One region of the Kocuria himachalensis genome, then DNA from elsewhere that is predicted to be linked to it. Evidence: riboswitches for the same ligand, from Rfam matches in the RefSeq annotation. Region 1 holds a riboswitch; each other region holds the start of a gene.
What was found. A riboswitch is a leader RNA that binds a small molecule or an ion and turns the genes downstream of it on or off. The one in region 1 is predicted to bind S-adenosylmethionine.
Positions count from the first base shown of each region.

Region 2: it holds a riboswitch for S-adenosylmethionine, as region 1 does, so the genes downstream of both, ACYVM4_RS11150 (hypothetical protein) here and ACYVM4_RS14330 (LLM class flavin-dependent oxidoreductase) in region 1, are expected to answer to the same signal.
Region 3: it holds a riboswitch for S-adenosylmethionine, as region 1 does, so the genes downstream of both, ACYVM4_RS09870 (bifunctional o-acetylhomoserine/o-acetylserine sulfhydrylase) here and ACYVM4_RS14330 (LLM class flavin-dependent oxidoreductase) in region 1, are expected to answer to the same signal.
Region 4: it holds a riboswitch for S-adenosylmethionine, as region 1 does, so the genes downstream of both, ACYVM4_RS02780 (O-acetylhomoserine aminocarboxypropyltransferase/cysteine synthase family protein) here and ACYVM4_RS14330 (LLM class flavin-dependent oxidoreductase) in region 1, are expected to answer to the same signal.

Region 1 is NZ_BAAGPL010000019.1:414,829-418,097, forward strand. It holds gene ACYVM4_RS14325 (baeRF2 domain-containing protein) at 1-347, shown strand, start outside; gene ACYVM4_RS14330 (LLM class flavin-dependent oxidoreductase) at 469-1,887, opposite strand; SAM riboswitch class IV at 1,965-2,079, opposite strand; gene ACYVM4_RS14335 (CoA-binding protein) at 2,188-2,652, opposite strand; gene ACYVM4_RS14340 (maleylpyruvate isomerase N-terminal domain-containing protein) at 2,738-3,269, opposite strand, start outside.
Region 2 is NZ_BAAGPL010000016.1:69,712-72,980, reverse strand. It holds gene ACYVM4_RS11170 (DMT family transporter) at 1-201, shown strand, start outside; gene ACYVM4_RS11165 (DMT family transporter) at 201-524, shown strand; gene cspE (transcription antiterminator/RNA stability regulator CspE) at 739-945, shown strand; gene ACYVM4_RS11155 (hypothetical protein) at 1,153-1,449, opposite strand; SAM riboswitch class IV at 1,868-1,993, shown strand; gene ACYVM4_RS11150 (hypothetical protein) at 2,007-2,234, shown strand; gene ACYVM4_RS11145 (PIN domain-containing protein) at 2,258-2,629, shown strand; gene ACYVM4_RS11140 (glycosyltransferase family 4 protein) at 2,633-3,269, opposite strand, start outside.
Region 3 is NZ_BAAGPL010000015.1:131,085-134,353, forward strand. It holds gene ACYVM4_RS09870 (bifunctional o-acetylhomoserine/o-acetylserine sulfhydrylase) at 1-1,412, opposite strand, end outside; gene metX (homoserine O-acetyltransferase MetX) at 1-3, opposite strand, end outside; SAM riboswitch class IV at 1,489-1,604, opposite strand; gene ACYVM4_RS09875 (VOC family protein) at 1,746-2,384, shown strand; gene ACYVM4_RS09880 (CPBP family intramembrane glutamic endopeptidase) at 2,421-3,200, opposite strand.
Region 4 is NZ_BAAGPL010000003.1:212,821-216,089, forward strand. It holds gene ACYVM4_RS02770 (thiamine pyrophosphate-dependent enzyme) at 1-358, opposite strand, end outside; gene ACYVM4_RS02775 (Lrp/AsnC family transcriptional regulator) at 601-1,053, shown strand; SAM riboswitch class IV at 1,164-1,285, shown strand; gene ACYVM4_RS02780 (O-acetylhomoserine aminocarboxypropyltransferase/cysteine synthase family protein) at 1,324-2,652, shown strand; gene ACYVM4_RS02785 (cystathionine gamma-synthase) at 2,661-3,269, shown strand, end outside.

The DNA.
Region 1 (3,269 bases):
TCGAGCGGCTCGCCGAGCAGCAGGGGCGACCCGACCCCACCGCCGTCTCGGGGATGGAACCCGTCGTCTCGGCCCTGCAGCAGGCCCAGGCGGAGACGCTGCTGATCGACGACACCCACCTGGACACGGAGCAGGAGCTCATCGCCCTGGACGCCGAGCCGTGGATCGCCGTCCAGGAGTCGGAGGCCGTGGGCGCCGGCGTGCTCGGCCGGGTCTCCGCCGACGCGGCCCTGGTGCGCGCCGCGGTGCTGACCGACGGCCGCCCCGTCTTCGTGCCGCCGGGGGCGCTGCCCCACGGTACGGACGTGGCGGCCCTGCTGCGATGGAGCGCCGCACCGGCGTCCTGACCCGGAGCGCACGAGGGGCCCCCGGTGCGGGGGCCCCTCGTGCGCGTCGCGCCCGGTGGCCCCGGCGCGGGCACCTCGGTGACCCCGGGCGCCGACGGCGCCCGGGGTCACCGGGCGGGCGTCAGAGGACCAGGTCGCGGGCGGGGGTGTCCGCGGCGGACGGCCGGCCCGCGTAGGCACCCCGGTACGCGGCGGCGGGGTGGGTGTCGAGCACCTTGGTCCGGCCCGCGCCGTAGAGGTTCTCCCGGAGCGTGGTGCCCTCGTACCCGGTCCGGTAGCGGCCGCGCTTCTGCAGCTCCGGCACGACCCACTCCACGAAGTCCTCGAACGAGCCCGGGGACACGTGGTAGGCGAGGTTGATGCCGTCCAGCCCGCCGTCGTCGATCCACCGCTCGAGCTCGTCCGCCACGGTCTGCGGGGAGCCGACGATCGGCACGCCCATGCCGCCCATCGAGATGTGCTTCGCGACCTCCTTGACCGTCCACTTCTTGTGGGGGTCGGCCGTGGTGAAGGGGGTCAGGAAGGACTGGATCGAGTCGGTCTTGATGTACTCCAGGACGTCGTTCTCGTCGTACCGGCCCAGGTCCACGCCGGACCACCCGCCCACGAGGCCCAGCGCGCCGTCGGTGTCCGCGTACCGCTCGTAGTCGCGGCGCTTCTGCTCGGCCTTCGCGTCGGTCTCGTCGACGATCACGTGCAGCATCGCGAAGATCTTGAGGTCGTCCCGGTCCCGGCCCTGCGCCTGCGCCTCGTCGCGCAGCTTGTCGGTGACCACGCGGGTCAGGTCCGGGCGGATGCCGCCCACGAACACCGCCTCCGCGTGGCGGCCGGCGAACGCGCGCCCGCGGGACGAGGCCCCGGCCTGGAAGATCAGCGGCGTGCGCTGCGGGGACGGCTCGGTCAGCCCGATGCCCGGCACGTCGAAGTACTTGCCGTGGTGCTGGATGGGGTGGACGAGCGCCGGGTCGGCGAAGACCCCGTGGGCCCGGTCGCGCTTGACCGCGCCGTCCTCCCAGGAGCCCTCCCAGAGCTTGTAGCAGACCTCCATGAACTCCTCGGCGATCTCGTAGCGCTCGTCGTGGGAGATCTGCTCCGTCAGCCCGTGGTTCTCGGCGGCCGACTTCAGGTAGGACGTCACCACGTTGAAGCCCATCCGGCCCTTCGTCAGGTGGTCGAGGGTCGCGAACTTCCGGGCGAGCGGGTACGGCTGCTCGTAGGTGATCGCGCTGGTCACGCCGAAGCCGAGGTGCTTCGTCACGGCCGCCATCGCGGAGATCTGCATGAAGGGGTCGTTGACCGGGATCTGGGTGGCGTCCCGGATCACCGGGGCCGCGGAGTTCTGGTAGACGTCGTAGTACCCGACGACGTCCGCGAGGAACAGCGCGTCGAAGAAGCCCTTCTCCAGGATCTGGGCGACGTCCGTCCAGTACTCGATGGTGTTGTACTCGTCCGCCCGGGAGCGGGGGTGCTTCCACAGGCCGGGGGCCTGGTGGCCCACACAGGTCATGTCGAAGGCGTTCAGGGCGATGCGCTTGCTCATGGGTGTTCCTCCCGGGTCGATGCCGACCCGCGCCCGTGCGTCGTGGAGACCTGCCCGCGGGTCCGACGCACTGGTGGGCGCCGTACTTGCCGCGGAGCACGTGCACCGCGGCCCGATGTTCATCTGGGGCACCCCGCTACGGGAGAGGGTTGCCGCCCGACCAGCCAGAGCTTCGCGTCGGGACTCGTCATCGTCGTCGCAGGCCAGCTTAGCGGGTGGTCCCGGACCCGGCGCAACCCCTTGCGCAGCCCCCGCTGGACCGGGACGGTGCGGTTCGAGCGGGTGGACGGGGCGAGCAGCTCAGGCGGGCGGGGCGAGCCGCGGGGTCCGGTTCGGGTCCAGGGTCCAGCCGCGCTGGAGCAGGGAGCGGAGCTCGATCAGGGGGCAGGTGTCCATGACGACGTCGAGGCCGGCCCGCTCCGCCCGGGCGGCCGCGGCCTCGTCGACGACGCCCAGCTGCAGCCACACCGCCGCGGCGCCCGCGGCGATGGCCTGGTCCACGACCGCGCCGACGCGGCGGGAGTTGACGAAGCAGTCCACCACGTCGATCGGTCCCGGGACCTCGGCGAGCGTGCGGTGGCCGGGCTCGCCGTGCACCGGCTCGCCCTTCGGGTTCACCGGGATGATCGTCATGCCGAGGTCGTCCCGGATCTGCCGGGCGACCGAGTGCGCGGGACGGGCCGTGTTGCCGGTCAGTCCCACCACCGCCCACCGGCCGGGCCGGGTCATGAGGCGGTCGATGACGGCGGGGTCGTTGCGGCTCATGGCACCAGCCTGGCACGGGAGCCCCTCCACTGTCCCCTCCCGCGAGGTGGCACGTGCCGGCGGCCGGACGCGGGTGGGAGGTGGGTCAGGAGAAGAGCGGCAGGAGGTCCGCGTGCGCGCCCAGCTCCACGCGCTCCTGGGCGGTCAGCTCCGCCCGGCCGGTGCCCACGCGGGCGAAGTGCTCGTCGCTCCAGTGCTCGAGCGGTTCCCGCTCCCACAGGTCGGTGAGGACCCGGCGGACCTCGGCGAGCCCGTCCACGGCGGGGCCCGGGGAGCCGTCCAGGTGCTGGATGAGGTCCAGGTGGTGCACCGTGGCCTCCACCGCGAGCGTGCTCAGCAGGTCCTCGACGCGCAGCACGTGCCCCTGGGTGCGGACCGCGCCGCCGCCGCCGCAGTGCCCCGCCGCGTGCACGAGCGCCCGGACCGTCTCCCGGTGGAGCGCGCGCACCGGCTCCCAGTCCAGGACCATGGACGCGGCCACGCGGGCGTGACGCCGGCCCTCGGCGGCCCCGGCGGGGTGGCCGCCCCGGTCCGCCCACCAGGTCGCGGCGTCCCGGTCCGGGCGGGCGGTCGTGGGGGTGCGCAGGGCGACCAGCCCCCGCTGCGCGTCCATCGTG
Region 2 (3,269 bases), on a different contig from region 1:
GGCCGTGGCACGCCCGTGGGGGTCGCCTACGGCGTGTGGGCCGCCCTAGGGGTGGTGCTCACCGCTCTCGGTGCGGCCGTGGTCTTCGGCGAGCGGCTGAGCCCGGCCGTGCTGGCCGGGATCGGACTGGTCGTGGCCGGCGTGCTCTGCGTGGAGATCGGCTCCCACGGCCCTGCCCGGCGGAAGGAGGGGGCGGGCTGATGGCCTGGCTCTTCCTCACCGTCGCGATCCTCACCGAGGTCGCCGGGACCCTGTCCCTGCGGATGGCCGCCCGGGGCCGGCCCCGCTGGTACGCCGCCGTGGTCGCCGGCTACCTGGTGGCGTTCACGTGCCTGGGTCTCGCCCTGGCCGAAGGCATGGCGCTCGGGGTCGCCTACGGGATCTGGTCGGCCACCGGGGTGGCGCTGACGGCGCTCGCCGGCCGGCTGCTGTTCCGGGAGCCGTTCACCTGGGTGACGGCGGCCGGAGTGGCCCTCATCGCCGGCGGGGTGCTCCTGATCGAGCTGGGCGCCCCGCCGGCCTGAGCGGCTCCTGGCGGAGGTCCCGGCACCGCCCGGGTGGCGGGGCGCCGGATCTCGTGTAAAGTGGTTCGCAGTTGTTGAGGTTCGTTTTTGTCTTTCAAGCAGTTCGGCCCACTCGGGTGCAGCAGTTTTTCTGAGAAGACGTTTTCCATGCATCACAACTGTTTTGTTTCTCGAAGGTCGGGAAACGTTCATCTCATGAAGGATCAGGTCTCCCATGACTACCGGTATCGTCAAGTGGTTCAACGCTGACAAGGGCTTCGGCTTCATCACCCCCGAGGACGGCTCCAAGGACGTCTTCGCCCACTTCTCCGCGATCAACTCGAACGGCTTCCGCTCGCTGAACGAGAACGACCGCGTCGAGTTCGAGACCCAGGACGGCCCCAAGGGCCCCCAGGCCGCGAACATCAACGTCATCTCCTAAGGATCGCCGCGGGCCTCGGCCCGCTGATCCTCCAGAACCGTCGTCGGGCTCCGCCCGGCGGCGGTTCTGTCGTCGTACCCCCCCCGGTCACCCGGCACCTGGGGGCAGGACACTCCGCACCGTGGGACGTGCTCGCGCGGTTCCGCCCCCGCACGGCGGAGGGCGCAGCCCGACGGGCTGCGGCCTCCGCCGTGTCCTCTCCGCCGGTTAGGCCGACATCGGGAGGGATGAGGGGTGGAGCTTGAAGAACGGGTGCCGTCCGGTCGCCGCGAGGGTTCCGGGAACGAGGAGCTGACGGTACTTGGCGCACCATTGCGCGGTTCCCTCCGTGTGCTCCGCCGCGGCGGCGAGGTCGTCGGCCTCAGGGCTCAAGTACTCCTGCACGTCCCCGTCGGTCGACGTGAGCCGGACGAGGTGCAGATCGGGGAGGGCGGTGACGGTCACGTCGATCCACTCCTCGCGCTGGTCGGTGGTGATGGCTGTTCTTTCTTCGGACATGGTCATGTTTTCTCCTGACGTTCTTGCAGGCATCCGATGGCGTTGCCCGCCGCTTCGTCATCCGATCCACCCGGGAACATCGGGTTGGCGCGCAACGGGTCGGAGCCCCTCCATGGACCCGTCGGGGATCGTCGATCTCCGGTCGAGCACGTGGACGCCGCATCTCGAGAAGCAGGTTCAGGCTACCCCGCGGCTCCGACACCACGACAGGCGGGTCGTGAGTTGTGTCACCGGAACGTAATGCTCGGGGCCGTCGCCGGCGCCGTCCCCGGTTGCTCGAAGCCCATTCCAGCGCATCGATGTGTCGTCGAGGTGTCGGAGCGGTGACACCCCGGGGAAGACCGGTGCACAGGAGGATGGCCCCGGAACCCGCCGGGACGCCGCACGCCGATGCGGTCCCGCCGGTGTGGTTCAATGGAGGAAGCTTCAAGAGACCCGGTCGGCAAGCTCCGACTTGACCGGGCACCAACCCCATGTTCACGGGTGGTTCGGATGACGAAGCGGCTCGCATCGCCGCAGCAGCGGTACCCGGTGCGAGCAAGAGCGCACGAAGGATCCCGGTCATGTCCGACCCCCGCCACCCTGCCGTCGCCCGTGCGGGCGCCTCCGAGACCTCCCCGAGCGTCCCGGCGCCGAGGGACTCCGTCCGGAACGACCCGACGCCGGGCGTCCCGGCGATCAGCGCCTCCGCCATGAGCCTCGAGGACTACGCCCGCGCGGTGCAGGTCCGCACCGAGTTCGTGGACTTCCTGCTGGCTCCGGCCCGCGGGGAGCTCGCCGCCGCGGCCTGAGGCCCGTCGCCGTGGACCTCCTCTTGGACCGTTCCGTGCTGCTGGGGGTGCGCACCCCGGAGCGCTGCCCCGAGCTGGCCGAGGTCCTGCGCCGGCACGGTCACCGGCGGCTCTTCCTCCCGGCCACCGCGCTCGCCGAGCTGCTCGCCGAACGGCCGGACGAGATGCTGTGGGCGGAGCAGCTTGAGCTGCGCTTCCCGGGCCAGGTGCTGCCGGTGGACGCCGCCGTGGCCCGGGCGTGGGGCGCGCTGGGCGCGTCAGGGGAGGCCGACCCGCTCGCGGGGCTCACCGCGGCCACGGCCCTGGTGCACGGGCTGACCGTGCTGACCGCGGAGCCCGGGCGGTACGCCGGTACCGGGGCCTCCGTGCTGGACGTGTCCCCCGCGCGGCGGTAGCCCTCAGGCGGTCCGGCGGTGGCGTCCGCCGCGCCCCTGCCCCGAGAGCGCCACCGCACTCTCGTAGTGCTCGAGCAGCTGCCCGACCAGCACGTCCCACGTCCGGCCCTGGACCGCGGCGTGCGCCGCGACGCCGAACGCGGCTCGCTTCGCCTCGTCGCCCAGGAGGTCGGTCACGTGCCCGCGCAGCGCCCCGAGGTCGCCCGGGGGATAGAGCCAGCCGGTGCGGGACCGGTCCACGAGGTCGAGGGGCCCGCCCCGGCCGGTCGCGACGACCGGCACCCCGGAGGCCATGGCCTCCTGGATCGTCTGGCAGAACGTCTCGAACTCGCCGGGATGGACGAACACGTCGAAGGAGGCCATGATGCGCGCGAGGTCCGCGCCGCTGCGGCGGCCGGTGAAGTGGGCCTGCGGCAGCCGGCGGCGCAGGGCGTCCTCCTCCGGCCCCGAGCCCACGACCACCAGACGCGTGCCCGGCAGGTCCGCGACCGCGGAGAGGTCCTCGACCTGCTTCTCCGGCGCGATCCGGCCCACGTAGCCGACGATCCGCCGGCCGCCGCCGACCTCCTGCCGCCACTGCTCGTCCCGGTGCCGCGGGGAGAAGCGGGTGGTATCCACCCCGCGCCGCCACAGGCGCACG
Region 3 (3,269 bases), on a different contig from region 1:
CACTCCTGTCCTCCCTGCGCGGCCGCGGCCGCGGCGAAGCCCTGCTCCAGGTCCGCCAGGATGTCGTCGATGTTCTCCAGGCCCACGGACAGGCGCACGAAGCCGGGCTCCACGCCGGCGGCCAGCTGCTCCTCGGGCAGGAGCTGGCTGTGCGTGGTGGACGCCGGGTGGATCACGAGGGAGCGGACGTCGCCGATGTTCGCGACGTTCGAGTGCAGGGTCAGGGCGTCGACGAAGGCGGCTCCGGTGTCCCGGCCGCCGTCGAGGACGAAGCCTAGGATGGACCCGGCGCCCCGGGGCGCGTACTTCTGCGCCCGCTCGTGCCACGGGGAGGACTCCAGCCCGGCCCAGGACACCGAGCGCACGTCCTCGCGCGCCTCGAGCCAGCGGGCCACCTTCCCGGCGTTGGCCACGTGCCGCTCCATCCGCAGGGACAGCGTCTCGATGCCCTGCTCGATGAGGAACGCGTTGAACGGGGAGATCGCCGAGCCGAGGTCGCGCAGCAGCTGCACCCGGGCCTTGAGGATGTAGGACAGGTTGACGCCGAAGGGGCCGTCCGCGCCCAGTGCCTCGGCGTAGACGAGTCCGCCGTAGGACTCGTCCGGCTGGTTGAAGCCGGGGAAGCGCTCCGGGTAGCGGCCGAAGTCGAAGTTCCCGGAGTCCACGATCACGCCGCCGATGGCCGTGCCGTGCCCGCCCAGGAACTTGGTGGCCGAGTGCACCACGACGTCCGCGCCCCAGCGGAAGGGCTGGATGAGGTACGGGGTCGCCACGGTGTTGTCCACGATGAGCGGCACCTCGTGGTCGTGGGCGATCCCGGAGACCGTCTCGAGGTCGAGCACGTCGTTGCGCGGGTTCGGGATCGTCTCGGCGAAGAAGGCCTTCGTGTTCGGCCGGACCGCCCGCCGCCAGGACTCGGGGTCGTCGGGGTCCGCCACGAAGGTGGTCTCGATGCCGAGCTTGGGCAGCGTGAACTTGAAGAGGTTGTAGGTCCCGCCGTACAGGCTGGGGCTCGCCACGATGTGGTCGCCCGCGCCGGCGACGTTGAGCACCGCGAACGTCGTCGCCGACTGCCCCGCGCTGAGCATGAGGGCGCCCACCCCGCCCTCCAGGGCGGCGATCCGGTTCTCCACAACCTCCGTGGTCGGGTTGCCGATCCGCGTGTAGATCGGGCCGAGCTCGGCGAGCGCGAAGCGGTCGGCCGCGGCCTGGGCGTCGGGGAAGACGAAGGACGTGGTCTGGTGGATCGGCAGGGCGCGGGAGCCGGTGACCGGGTCGGGGTTCTGCCCCGCGTGGATCTGCCGGGTCTCGAAGGCCCAGCCCCCGGGGTTCTCGGGGGTGGGCCGTCCGGTCCCGGCCTCGCCGGTGCGGGTGACGGAGACGTCGGTGCTGGAAGCGGGGAGATCGGACATGCCGTGGGACTCCTTGCGGAGGTCAGGGGTCCCGTCCCGGCCGAGGCGGTGCGGCCGGGAACGGCCGGGCGCCGGGGACCCGCGCTTGCTCGCTCGCCGGTCGCGAGGAGCCTGGTCTTCACCCAGGGCACCCCACCGCGGTGGAGGGTTGCCGGCCAGCTAGCTGGGGCTTGGACGCTGGCGCTCATGACCTGGACAGCATTCTCCGGATCAGGGCGTCACGGCGTCAAGCCGGGCGCGGGCGTGACGCCCGGCACGGAGCGTCGCCCGCACGACGCCCGGCGCGTCGCGGACCGATTTGGAGACCAAACTCACAGGGTGCACGATGTGCCCATGAGAGTCGACCACGTGTCCTACGCCTGCCGCCCGGAGGGCCTGGCGGCCACCACCGAGCGCATCGCGGACCAGCTCGGGATCGAGCCGGTCAAGGGCGGGGTGCACCCCCGTTTCGGCACCCGCAACATGATCCTGCCGCTGACGAACCACCAGTACGTGGAGGTCGTCGAGGTCCTCCAGCACCCGGCGGCGGAGAAGGCGCCCTTCGGCCAGGCCGTGCGCGCCCGGTCCGAGGCCGGCGGCGGCTGGCTGGGCTGGGTCGTGGAGGTCGAGGACCTCACCCCCTTCGAGCGGCGCCTCGGGCGCCACGCCGTGCCGGGACACCGGGTGTTCCCGGACGGCCGGTGCCTGGAGTGGCACCAGATCGGCGTGAAGGGCCTGATCGCGGACCCGCAGCTGCCGTTCATGATCCACTTCGACTCCGACCCGGAGATGCACCCGTCCCAGGCGCGGATCACGGACGTGGGACTCGCGGGGATGACCATCGCCGGGGCCCCGGAACGGGTCGCCGAGTGGCTGGGCGCCCCCGTGGAGACCGCGCTCGAGGACCTCGAGGTCGACTGGCGCTATCCGGACGGCACCCCGGGCGTGCTCTCCGTCACGTTCAGCACTCCGGACGGTCCCGTCACCATCTGAGATCGGACGGCCCGGACCCGGCCGACGGTGCCGTGCTCAGCCCAGCAGCCGGGCGGCGCCGAGGAAGCCCACGGCGTCCAGCAGGAAGTGCGCGACGACGAGGGGCATCACCCGGCCGGTGCGCCGGTAGAGCTCCGCGAAGACGAGGCCCATCACCACGTTGCCGAGGAAGGGCCCGACCCCCTGGTAGAGGTGGTAGCTGCCGCGGAACAGGGCCGTGATCACCAGCACCACGGGCCAGCTCCACCCGATGCGGGTCAGCCGGTCCGTGAGGAACGCGACCACGACGACCTCCTCGACCAGGGCGTGGCGCACGGCGGAGAGCAGCAGCACGGGCACCGTCCACCAGTGCTCGGCGAGCCCGGACGTGGTCACCTCCGCGGTGACGCCCAGCGCCCGGCCGGCGCCGTAGAGCGCCAGCGTGCCCAGGCCCATGAGCAGGAAGAGCACGGTGCCCAGGCCGAGGTCCGGGGCGGGCATGCGGGCGTCGAGGCCGATCCGCCGGCGGACCGTGCCCAGGGCGCCGGCGGAGCCGGCGAGGAGGTAGAGCGCGAGCAGCACCGGCACCAGGTCCAGGGCGATGCCGGTGAGCTGGCGCAGCAGGTCGAAGAGGGGCTGCAGGCTCAGCGGCGGGTTCATCGTGGCCTGCGCCTCGGACAGCGGTCCTCGCGCGAGGTGCTCGGCGAGGGAGAGCGCGGCGTAGAGGGCCGAGGCGCCCAGGGACACCCCGAGCACCAGGAGCACCTGCATCCACAGGTCGGCGCGGGTGGATCCGAAGGCGGGCGGTCGCGGGGCGAGGTGGGCGGGGGTGCTCATGCGGCCATTCTGGCACCGGCGCACCTGGCGCCCCGCGCACCCGGTGGTTGCCGAGCCCCTCCTGCCGGC
Region 4 (3,269 bases), on a different contig from region 1:
TGGGGAACAGCCAGTCGCCCTCCTCGAGGCACAGGGCGGCCGCCACCTGGCAGGCCTCCTGGCCGTGGCTGGACGGGTAGACGGCCATCCGGCCCTGGCGGACCAGAGCGGAGTTCTGATCGTTGACCCGCCGTCCGACCACCAGCTTCTCGTAGGCGTCCAGCAGGACGTCCCGGGCGGGCAGCGGGTACTCGTGGCCGGGGCCGGTGCCCTGCTCCTCGGGGGCGAGCAGCCTCCCGCTCGGGTCGACCATGCGGATCTCGCCGCGGGCCGGGAGCATGTACTGCTCCGGCGTGATGCCGAAGGTCTGGGAGGCCCGGAGGATGGGGTCCCCGGGGGTCTCGACGGTCTGGCTCATGGTGTCCCCTCGGTCGGTCCCCGGTCCGCTCGCGGGCCCGGGGAGGCAGGAAGGCTGGTGCAGCTCTGTCTCCCCAGTATGGGAACCGGACATGGTTCGTATCCACAGAGCCGGGAAAATGCAGAAGACTGAGACAGACAGTGCACTACGCGTGGACGAAATGTTCTAGTGTGGCGTGGAGCACACGCATTCGTCCGGCACGTTCCGGACGCTGCGACCGACCCGCCCCGAAGGAGCCCGCCGTGCCCTCGACCCCCGTGCCGCTGGACGAGACCGACCGGAAGATCCTCGCGGAGCTGTCCCGGGACGCGCGGCAGTCGGTGACCTCGATCGCCGCGGCCGTGCACGTCTCCCGGGCCCACGCCTACGCCCGGATCAACCGGCTCCGGGACGAGGGGGTGATCCTGCGCTTCAGCACCGTGATCGACCCGGTGCGGGCGGGCCTGCAGGCCTCCGCCTACGTGACGCTCAAGCTCCAGCAGAACACCTGGCGGGAGCTGTGCGCCCAGCTCCGGGCGATCCCGGCCGTGCACCACATCGCCCTGGTGGGCGGGAACTTCGACGTCATGCTCCTCGTGCGGGCCGTGGACACCGTGCACCTGCGGCAGGTCATCTTCGAGCACGTCCAGCAGCTGCCCGGCGTGGTGGACACCCAGACGTTCCTGATCTTCGAGGACATCGACACGCGGGCCTGACGCCCGGGCCCGGCACGTCCGCCGCGCACGGCCGGCGTCATGAACCGTCACGGTCGTCATCTTCCGTCGCGGAGGGACAGCCACTACCTCTGCGCATAGTGTTGTTCCAGCTTCACGAGACGTGACCGCCAAGCTCCGACTTGGTCACGCACCAACCCCATGCTCATTGGGTGGTTCGGATGAGGAAGCGGCCTGCATCTTCCGCGGCGTGCCCACCGGGCCCGAGCGGATGACCGGTGCGGGTAAGAGCAAGCGCACAGGAGCAGCGCCATGTCCACCCCCGTGACCGATCACGACCTCGCGACCCGGCAGATCCACGCCGGCACCCACGACCAGGTCACCCAGCGCACCCTGACGGTGCCGATCTACCAGACCGCGGCGTTCGAGTTCCCGGACTACGAGGCGGCCCGGCAGATGTTCGCCCAGACCCGGGCGGGCTTCACCTACACCCGCACCGGCAACCCCACGGTGGCCGTGCTCGAGCAGCGGATCAGCGACCTCGAGGGCGGCGCGGGCGCCGTGGCGACCGGCTCCGGGCAGTCGGCCGTGGCCGTCGCGCTGCTGGCCCTGCTCGGCCAGGGCACCGGCAAGCACCTCGTGGCCTCCGAGAAGCTCTACGGCGGGACGGTGGACCTCCTCACCGACTCCTTCGCGGACTACGGCATCGAGGTCTCCTTCGTGGACCCCACCGCCCCGGGGGCGTGGGCCGCGGCCGTGCGCCCCGACACCCGCGCGTTCCTGCTCGAGTCCATCGGCAACCCCCTGGCCACCCTCCCGGACCTGCCCGGGATCGCCGACGTCGCCCGGGCCGCCGGGGTGCCCGTCGTCGTCGACAACACCCTCGCGTCCCCGGCCCTGTACCGGCCGCTGGAGAAGGGGGCCGACATCGTGGTGCACTCGGCCACCAAGTTCCTGGGCGGGCACGGCAACGCGCTCGCCGGGGCGGTCGTGGACGGCGGGACCTTCGACTGGTCCGCGCGACCCGACAAGTGGCCGCAGTTCACCCGGGCCCGCGCCCGCTGGGGAGGGCTGAGCCTGGTCGACAAGTGCGCCGGGGCCAGCCCCTACCTGCACCTCGTCCGCGCCAAGTACGTGCACGACCTCGGGACCACGCTGTCCCCGTTCAACGCCAGCCAGATCCTGCAGGGCACCGAGACCCTGGACCTGCGCGTGGCCCGCCACACGGCCTCCGCGCTGGCGGTGGCCGAGTTCCTGGCGGAGCACCCCGCCGTCGCCCGCGTCCACCACCCCGGCGTGCCCGGGGACCCCGGCGCCGGGATCGCGGCCCGCGACTTCCCGCGCGGGACCGGCTCCGTGTTCTCCTTCGACCTCGCCGCCCCGGACGACGCCGTGGGACCGTTCATCGACGCGCTCCGGCTGTTCAAGCTGGTCGCCAACATCGGCGACACCCGCAGCCTCGTGGCCCACCCGGCGGCGATGACGCACTGCCGCCTGACCCCCGAGCAGCGCCGGGCCGGCGGGATCGCCGAGACCACGATCCGGCTGTCGATCGGCCTCGAGTCCCCCCAGGACCTCGTGGCCGACCTCGGCCAGGCCCTCGACACCGTCGTCGACACCGTCCAGACCTCCCGGAAGTGAGCACCGCCATGACATCCTCCACCGAGACCCGCACCCGCCACCGGGGCTTCACGACCACCGCCGTCCACGCCGGCCAGGAGCCCGACCCGCTGACCGGGGCGGTCATCCCGCCGATCTACCAGACCTCCACGTTCGCCCAGGACGGGATCAACGTGCTCCGCGCAGGGCACGAGTACAGCCGCGGCTCCAACCCCACCCGCAGCGGCTTCGAGGAGCAGCTCGCGGCCCTGGAGCGCGGCGAGCGCGGGTTCGCGTTCGCCTCGGGGATCGCCGCCGAGGACGCCCTGCTGCGCGCGGTGCTGCGCCCGGGCGACCACATCGTACTCGGCGCCGACGGCTACGGCGGCACCAACCGGCTGATCACCACGGTCCTCGCCCCGTGGGAGATCGCGCACACGCCCGTGGAGATCACGGACCTCGACGCGGTCCGCGCGGCCGTGCGGCCCGGCGCCACGAAGGTGCTGTGGCTCGAGACGCCGTCCAACCCGCTGCTCGGCATCGCCGACGTCGCGGCCTGGGCGCAGCTGGCCCGGGACGCCGGGGCGCTGCTCGTCGTCGACAACACCTTCGCGTCCCCGTACCTGCAGAACCCCCTCGAGCTGGGCGCGCACGCCGTG